Linked DNA regions of Streptacidiphilus rugosus AM-16. The protein of the gene in region 2 binds, or shares a complex with, the protein of the main gene of each other region. Links are inferred from orthologs where the notes say so. Each region holds a gene or a part of one and is shown on either strand. Other genes may lie near its edges.

What was found.
Region 1: the proteins of BS83_RS30755 (region 2) and BS83_RS18895 are in contact, whole or in part, in a solved structure (PDB 8BNU), measured with the Escherichia coli proteins. The link is inferred for Streptacidiphilus rugosus AM-16 from one-to-one orthologs.

Annotation. Positions count from the first base shown.
Region 1 is NZ_JQMJ01000004.1:2,153,719-2,157,575, forward strand. Bases 1-2,974 are described here. They hold BS83_RS18895 (3-hydroxyacyl-CoA dehydrogenase NAD-binding domain-containing protein), read left to right. Parts: upstream 1-364; coding sequence 365-2,584; downstream 2,585-2,974. Other genes in these bases: BS83_RS18890 (acetyl-CoA C-acetyltransferase), read left to right, coding at 1-237; BS83_RS18900 (hypothetical protein), read right to left, coding at 2,697-2,974. In the rest of the region: more of BS83_RS18900, read right to left, coding at 2,975-3,806. UniProt on the Escherichia coli protein: Catalyzes the formation of a hydroxyacyl-CoA by addition of water on enoyl-CoA. Also exhibits 3-hydroxyacyl-CoA epimerase and 3-hydroxyacyl-CoA dehydrogenase activities.
Region 2 is NZ_JQMJ01000004.1:4,764,118-4,768,882, reverse strand. What follows is about bases 958-3,956. They hold BS83_RS30755 (acetyl-CoA C-acetyltransferase), read left to right. Parts: upstream 958-1,804; coding sequence 1,805-3,109; downstream 3,110-3,956. Other genes in these bases: BS83_RS30750 (AMP-dependent synthetase/ligase), read left to right, coding at 3,529-3,956; BS83_RS30760 (3-oxoacyl-ACP reductase), read right to left, coding at 958-1,727. In the rest of the region: BS83_RS30765 (MaoC family dehydratase), read right to left, coding at 1-232; more of BS83_RS30760, read right to left, coding at 237-957; more of BS83_RS30750, read left to right, coding at 3,957-4,765.

The DNA of each region.
Region 1 (3,857 bases), 2.6 Mb from region 2 along the record:
ATCAACGAGGCGTTCGCGGGTGTGGCCCTGCGCTTCATGCGGGACCTCGGCTTCGACCACGCCAAGGTCAACGTCAACGGCGGTGCGATCGCGCTCGGCCACCCGCTGGGCGCGACCGGCGCGATGCTGCTCGGCACCGTGCTGGACGAGCTGGAGCGGCGTGACCTGCGTCGCGGGCTGATCACGCTGTGCGTCGGCGGCGGCATGGGCATCGCGACGATCATCGAGCGCCTCTGACCGCGCGTCCGACCGCGCCTCCGGCCGCGCGTCCGGGCTCGTGTCCGGGCTCGCGTCCGACCGTCCGGCCCCGGCGTTCCGCGCCCTCGACTCCCCCGCCGCTCCCGCATTCAGGAGACACACAGACATGACCAGCCAGACCCACGGCACCACCGACCCGAACAACCCCACGGGCACCATCCGCTGGGAGCAGGACGCCGACGGCGTCGTCACCCTGGTGCTCGACGACCCCTCCCAGGCCGTCAACACGATGACGCCCGCCTTCACCGCCTCCCTCGCCGACGCCGTCGCGCGGCTGACCACGCTCAGGGACGCCGGGGAACTGCGCGGCGTGATCGTCACCTCGGCCAAGAAGACCTTCTTCGCCGGCGGCGACCTGCGCCTGCTCAGCTCGATCCGGCCCGAGGACGCACAGGAGTTCTTCGAGGGCTCGATGGGCATCAAGCGGAACCTGCGCGCGCTTGAGACCCTCGGCGTCCCGGTGGTCGCCGCCGTCAACGGCGCGGCGCTCGGCGGCGGACTGGAGATCGCGCTGGCCTGCCACCACCGCGTGGCGCTCGACAACCCGGCGGCCAAGATCGGCCTGCCCGAGGTGACGCTCGGTCTGCTGCCGGGCGGTGGCGGCGTGGTGCGCACGGTGCGCCTGCTCGGGATCGCCGACGCGCTGCTGAAGGTGCTGCTGCAAGGCCGGCAGTACCGCCCGGCCCAGGCGCTCGAGGTCGGCCTGGTGCACGAACTCGCCGCCGACCGCGACGAGATGCTGGCGAAGGCTCGGGCGTTCATCGACGCGAACCCGAGTTCGCAACAGCCCTGGGACGTGAAGGGCTACAAGATCCCCGGCGGGACGCCGAGCAACCCGGCCTTCGCGGCCAACCTCCCGGCCTTCCCCGCCAACCTGGCGAAGACCCTGCAGGGAGCCCCCTACCCGGCCCCGCGCAACATCCTGGCGACGGCCGTCGAGTCGGCGCAGGTCGACATCGACACGGCGTTCGTGATCGAGGGCCGCTACTTCACCGAGCTGGCGACCGGCCAGACCGCCAAGAACATGATCCAGGCCTTCTTCTTCGACCTCCAGGCCGTCAACGCCGGCGCGAACCGGCCGGCCGACGTCCCGGCCCGTACGGTGGCCAAGGTCGCCGTGCTCGGCGCGGGCATGATGGGCGCGGGCATCGCCTACTCCTGTGCCAAGGCCGGGATCCAGGTGGTCCTCAAGGACGTGAGCCAGGAGGCTGCGGAGCACGGCAAGGCCTACTCGGCCGGCCTGCTGGACAAGGCGCTCTCGCGCGGCCGCACCACCGAGGCCAAGCGCGACGCGCTGCTCGCCCTGATCACGCCGACCGCCGACCCGGCGGACCTGGCGGGCTGCGACGCCGTCATCGAGGCGGTGTTCGAGAACACCGAGTTGAAGCACCAGGTCTTCGCGGAGATCCAGGACGTGCTGGCGCCGGACGCGCTGCTCTGCTCCAACACCTCCACCCTCCCGATCACCCAGCTCGCCGAGGGCGTGAAGCGACCCGAGGACTTCATCGGACTGCACTTCTTCTCGCCGGTCGACAAGATGCCGCTGGTCGAGATCATCAAGGGCGAGCGGACCGGTGACGAGGCGCTGGCCCGCGCCTTCGACCTGGTGCGGCAGATCAACAAGACGCCGATCGTGGTCAACGACTCGCGCGGCTTCTTCACCTCCCGCGTCATCGGACAGTTCATCAACGAGGGTGTCGCGATGGTCGGCGAGGGCGTCGACCCCTCCTCGGTCGAGCAGGCCGCCGCGCAGGCCGGTTACCCGGCGAAGGTGCTGTCGCTGATGGACGAGCTGACGCTGACCCTGCCGCGCAAGATCCGCGACGAGTCGCGCCGCGCCGTCGAGGCCGAGGGGCGCACCTGGACGCCGCACCCGGCCGACACGGTGCTGGACCGGATGCTCGACGAGTTCGGCCGGCCCGGACGCAGCGGCGGGGCGGGTTTCTACGAGTACGTGGACGGCAAGCGCGCCGGCCTCTGGCCGGGGCTGCGCGAGCACTTCACCTCGGCGAAGGGCGACGGCTCGGCCGCGGTCCCGTTCAAGGACATGCAGGAGCGGATGCTGTTCGCCGAGGCGCTGGACACCGTCCGCTGCCTGGAGGAGGGCGTACTGACCTCGGTGGCGGACGCGAACATCGGCAGCATCCTGGGCATCGGCTTCCCCGGGTGGACCGGCGGCGTGCTGCAGTACATCAACGGCTACGAGGGCGGCCCGGCCGGGTTCACGGCGCGGGCGCGGGAGTTGGCGGCGGCGTACGGGGAGCGGTTCGAGCCGCCGGCGCTGCTCGTCGCGAAGGCCGGGAGCGGCGAGACCCTCACCGACTGACCCGAGCCGACCGGCGCTCCGCACCCGGGGCGCCGAGGCGTACACGTGGCGCCGGTGCGTTCTCGTGGCGCCGACGCGCACACGGCGCGCCCTTCCGATCCGGGCCACCGGGTCAGGAGGGCGCGCCGCCGTGGAAGGTGACGCTGACGCTGTAGCAGGCGGAGCCGATCGCGGCCGCCGTCAGCAGCCAGCGGCCGAGGGCCGGGCGCGCGGCCAGCCACTGCGCCGCCGGGAGGAGCAGCGTGAAGGCGGGCACCAGGAAGCGTGCGATCGGCGGCACCGGCGAGGAGTTGACGAAGTCTATGGTCATCATGCCCGCGCCGAAGACGAGCAACGCGGCCGGTTGACGCCGCGGGGCGCGCCCGCACAGGCAGACGACGAGCAGGGCGAGGTACACGAGGCCGGTCACTGCGATCGGCAGTCGGCCGAAGGCATGATGCCGGGCTTCGTGGTCGGCGAACAGGTGCGTGAAGACGTCCCCGTACCAGCAGAGCGTGCTCCAGCCCCCGTCGATGCGGGTGCCCCAGGCCGTCTGGATACGGAAGTACCCCGCGAGTGACCCCTCCGCCAGGCTCACGTAGCCGATGTAGCCCAGCCAGCCCAGCGGGGCCAGCCCGGCCGCCAGGACCGGACGCCACCGCCAGGCCCGGGTCCGGCGCATCTCGAGAGCGGCGGCGACCATGACGGCGGCGATCAGCGCGGTGGCGCTGGGGCGGGCCAGACCGGCCAGGAGACAGAGCAGACCGGCCGTCAACCACCGTGCCCGCAGCAGCGCGTAGAGACACCAGGCGCACAGGGCGGTGAAGAGCGATTCCGAGTAGCCCATCGACTCCACCGCCGCGAGCGGCAGCGCACCCCACAGCACCACCGCGGCGAGCCCGACCCGGCGGCCCCGGAGCCGGTCCGCGACGGCGAAGATGCCGCAGGCGGCGGCCGCGGAGGCGAGCCAGGCGGTGAGGACGAGCGCGCCCGCCGTGCGCAGTCCGGTGGCCTCCGCGACGAGACGGGCGACTCCGGGGTAGAGCGGGAAGAAGGCCCGCGGCGAGAAGGGGACCCCGTGGGCCCCGATCAGGCCGTCGGAGGCGGCGTAACCGTGGTCGACGATGCGCGCGTACCAGCCCGCGTCCCACAGGGTGCCGAGCCGGGTCACCGGCGCGATGCCGTGAGCCCAGCCCCACCAGCACACGAGCAGCACCCCGAGGCCGCGCACCGCGACGTACACGGCGAGCGCGGGCAGCAGGCGGCGCAGCGCGGCGGCGGCACGGCGGTCCAG
Region 2 (4,765 bases):
GGTGCGGATAGGTGACCGGAAGGCGGTCCTCGGCGGTGAACCCGCACAGCTCGCGGTAGCGGTGGAGCCGTTCGGCGTCCGGCGCCGCGCCGCGCAGTGCGACGGCCCGTTCGGGCGTGTGGGCCGCCTGGCGGCGTGGCTTGGGGAGGAGGGCGCGGGCGTAGAGGCCCGCCGCGCCCGGTACCGACGGGAGATCCCGAGAGATGACGGGCTGAGGGGTGGCTTCGGTCATGGCGTCACGCTCCGAGCAGGGCTTGGCCGCAGACCCGCAGGACCTGTCCGCTGATGCCCGCGCTGGCCGGGGCGGCGAGGAAGGCGACGGCCTCTGCGACGTCGACCGGCTGTCCGCCCTGCTTGAGGCTGTTGAGCCGACGTCCGGCCTCGCGGATGAAGAGCGGAACGGCGGCGGTCATCTGCGTTTCGATGAACCCGGGCGCGACCGCGTTCACGGTGATGCCGCGACCGGCGACGGCCTCGCTCGGGGCGAGGGCCTCGACCAGGCCGATGAGACCCGCCTTGCTGGCCGCGTAGTTGGACTGCCCGACGTTGCCCGCGATGCCGCTGATGGAGGAGGTGCAGACGATCCGGCCACCGGCACGGAGGACCGGCCCGTTGCCGCCACCGTCACCAGGGCCGTCGCCCCGGCCGCCCTCGTCGCCGTCGCCGTCGCCGTTGGCGAGCAGTGCGTCGGTGAGCAGCGCGTCGGTGAGCCGTTCGACCGCGGTCAGGTTGACGGCCACCACCGCGTCCCACTGGCCGGGCTCCATCCGGCCGAGGGTGCGGTCTCGGGTGATTCCGGCGTTGTGGACGACGACGTCCACGCCGCCGTGCTGCTCCCGGAGGTGGGCGGCCACCTGGGCGGGGGCGTCCGGCGCGGTGAGGTCGATCTCCAGGGCGTCGCCGCCGAGGCGCGCGGCTACCGCCCGCAGCTCCGCGGACTGTGCGGGGACGTCGAGGCAGACGACCCGCGCGCCGTCGCGGGCCAGGGTCTCGGCGACCGTCGCCCCGATGCCTCGGGATGCGCCGGTGACCAGGGCGATCCGGCCGTCGAGCGGTCGGTCCCAGCGCAACGCCTCGGCCCTCACGATGGCGGGCTCGGCTGCCGCGACCCGCAGGACCTGGCCGGAGACGTAGGCGCTGCGTGCCGAGAGCGCGAAGCGCAGTGGCGAGCCGACGGTTTCCTCCGCGCCGGGGGCGACCAGCAGCAGGTGCGCGGTCGCACCCCGCCGCAGTTCCTTGCCGACCGAGCGGACGAAGCCCTCGAGCGCGCGCTGCGCGGCGGCTTCGCCCGGGTCGACGGCCAGTTCGGGCGGCGTGCCGAGGACGACCACGCGGCCGCAGGGGGCGAGCGAGCGCACGCGGGTGTGGAAGAACGAGTGGAGGGCGCCGAGCCGTGCGCTCTCGCGGATGCCGGTCGCGTCGAAGACCAGGGCGGCGGCCGGTGCGTCGCCCGCCTCCGCGCCCCTTGCCTCGGTGCCGTCCGGTGCCTGCCGGCCTGCCCTGTCCACGCTGCCCGCCTCGCGCGTCGGCACGTCCCAGTCGGCGAGCAGTTCGCTGACCGGTTCGACCAGCCGGCCGCCCTCGGTCGCGCCGAGCAGAACCGGGCCGGTGATGTCGGGGACGCCGTCCTGACGCCGCCTCAGCGGCTCCGGCCGGGGCAGGCCAAGGCGCGCGGCCACGAACCCGCCCGGCCCGCTCGCGGTCCACGACAGGTAGCGGTCCGACATCTTGATTTCTCCTTACGGGTGAGTAAGTTTACTAGAGAGTAAGTTCACCGCCGCCCCCCGCACAAGGAGCTGTCGCCGTGTCTTCACCCGCGTCCCCTGCCGCGCTTCCGACCGCGCGCCGCGTGGCGATCCTGGGCGGCAACCGGATCCCCTTCGCCCGTGCGGACGGTCCCTATGCGACCGCCTCCAACCAGGAGATGCTGTCCGCCGCCCTCGCGGGTCTCGTCGACCGCTTCGGGCTGGCCGGGGAGCAGTTGGGGGAGTTCGTGGCCGGCGCGGTGCTCAAGCACAGCCGGGACTACAACCTCGCCCGCGAGGTCGTCCTCGGCAGCGCGCTCGACGCCCGCACCCCCGCCTACGACCTGCAGCAGGCCTGCGGAACCGGCCTGGAGGCGGTGATCCTGCTGGCGAACAAGATCGCACTCGGTCAGCAGGAGTGCGGCGTCGCGGGAGGTGTGGACACCGCGAGCGACGCCCCGCTGGGGGTCAACGACGAACTTCGGCGCGTGCTGCTGGGCGCGCGTCGGGCGCGAGGCCTCGGCGGGCGCGTGCGCAGCCTTGCCGGCGTACGCCCCCGCCACCTCGTGCCGGACATCCCGCGCAACGCGGAACCGCGTACCGGCCTCTCGATGGGCGAGCACGCGGCGCTGACCGCCGCGCAGTGGGGCATCCCGCGTGCGGACCAGGACGCGCTGGCCGCCACCAGCCACCGCCGGCTCGCCCAGGCGTACGAGGACGGGTTCCTCGCGGACCTGCTCACTCCCTTCCGCGGCCTGGACCGGGACCAGAACCTGCGCCCGGACAGCAGCGTGGAGAAGCTGGCCCGTCTGAAGCCGGTCTTCGGCGGCGCCGACGGCACGATGACGGCAGGCAACTCGACGCCGCTGACGGACGGCGCGTCCACCGTGCTGCTCGCAAGCGAGGAGTGGGCGGCGCGGCGCGGACTGCCGGTGCTCGCGTATCTGACGCAGTCGCGCACCGCGGCGGTCGACTTCTTGCACGGGGAGGACGGGCTTCTGATGGCCCCGGCCTTCGCGGTGCCGGCGATGTTGGCGGCCGCCGGGCTGGGCTTCGCCGACATCGACCTCTTCGAGATCCACGAGGCCTTCGCCTCACAGGTGCTGGCCACCCTGGCAGCGTGGGAGAGCGCGGAGTTCTGCAAGTCCAGGCTCGGCCTGGACGCACCGCTCGGCGTGGTGGACCGCGACCGGCTCAACGTCGCCGGCTCGTCGCTGGCCACCGGCCACCCCTTCGCCGCGACCGGCGGACGGATCGTCGCCACGGCGGCGAAGCTGCTGCACGAGCGCGGCGGCGGCCGGGCCCTCATCTCCATCTGTGCGGCGGGAGGCCAGGGCGTCACCGCGCTGCTCGAAGCTCCGTAGCCTGCTGCGGCGGCCCGGCGGCCCGGCGGGCGTGGTCGAGCGCAGGACGCGCCGACGGCGGCCAGCCCCCGTCCCATCCCGGCCGCCGCCCGCCCGGCCCCATCCCCGCCGCCGCTCGCCCAGCCCAAGGCCCGGCCCAACACCAGGCCTGCCCCGCGCCGCCACACGCCGGAGCTCCCCAGGTCGGGGCGGCGCCAGGCCATCCCGCCCGATTCCACCCCTCCCCGATTCCACCCCTCCCCGATTCCACCTCTCCCCGACTACACCGCCGCGCCACCCCGCCGTACCGCTCAAGCCGGTGCCGTTCCACGCCCGCACACGCCCGTCCGCCGTACCACCCACCGCCGTACCACCCACCGCCGTACCACCCACCGCCGTACCACCCACCGCCGCACCACCCCACCTCGCAGGAGCCGCGCATGGGTACCACCTTCTTCCAGGATCTGAGAGCCGCCCGCGCGCGGCCCGACCTCGCCGATCGCGTGAAGTTCGAGTTTGTCCGGGAGGACGGCGTCGTCCGGGAGGTGCGGGCCGCGCCCTTGGTCGGGGCGCTGCCGCACGGGAGCCTCGCCGACGTGCCGTTCGACAACGCCGCCGCCGACCCCGACGCGATCGCGCTCCGGCGGCTCACGGCCGGAGGCTGGGAGCCGGTCACCGCGGCGCGGTTCGCCGAAGACGTCGCCGGTGCGGCCAAGGGGTTGGTCGCCGCCGGGGTCGAACCGGGCGACCGGGTCGCCCTGATGGCGCGCACGCGCTACGAGTGGACCGTGCTCGACTTCGCCGTCTGGGCGGCGGGCGGGCAGACCGTGCCCGTCTATCCGACCAGTTCCGCCGAGCAGGTCGACTGGATCATGCGCGACTCCGGCGCGGTCATGCTGCTGGCCGAGTCCCCCGAGCTGGCGAAGCTCACCGCGCCCGTGCTGGACGAACTGCCGGTGCCGGTCCGGCTCTCGGTGCCCACCGTCGACGAGGACCTGCTCGGCTTCCTCGCCGACCTCGGGCACGAGGTGCCCGCCCGGGAGATCGAGCGCCGACGGGCCGAGGTCACCCCGGACTCCGTGGCCACGCTCGTCTACACCTCCGGAACGACCGGCCGCCCCAAAGGCTGCGTGCTCACGCACGCCAACCTGCACGCGGGATCGGCCAACCTGGTCGAGCTGCTGCAGCCGGTCTTCGTCGAGGCCACCCACCAGACGCCGACGACGCTGATGTTCCTGCCCCTGGCCCATGTTCTCGGGCGGATGCTGCAACTGGCCTGTCTGCTGGGGCGGATCACCATCGGGCTGTTTCCCAGCATCAAGCCCGACGAACTCCGGCCCGAGCTGGAGCGGTTCGGCCCCACCTTCCTCGTCGCCGTGCCGTACTTCTTCGAGAAGGTCCACGACACGGCCCGTGCCATGGCGGAGCGGATGGGCCGCGGTGCGTCCTTCGTGCGGGCCGACCGGATCGCCGTCGCCTACGGTGAGGCCGAGATGCAGCGGTTGCTCGGTGACGGGCCCGGTCCGGATCTCGCGCTGCGCGCCGCGCACGCACTGTACGACCTGCTGGTCTACCGGCGGGTGCGCAAGGCGCTCGGCGGATCGGTGCGATACGCGATCAGCGGCGGTTCGGCCCTGGATCAGCGGCTGGCGATGTTCTTCTTCGGCTGCGGCATCA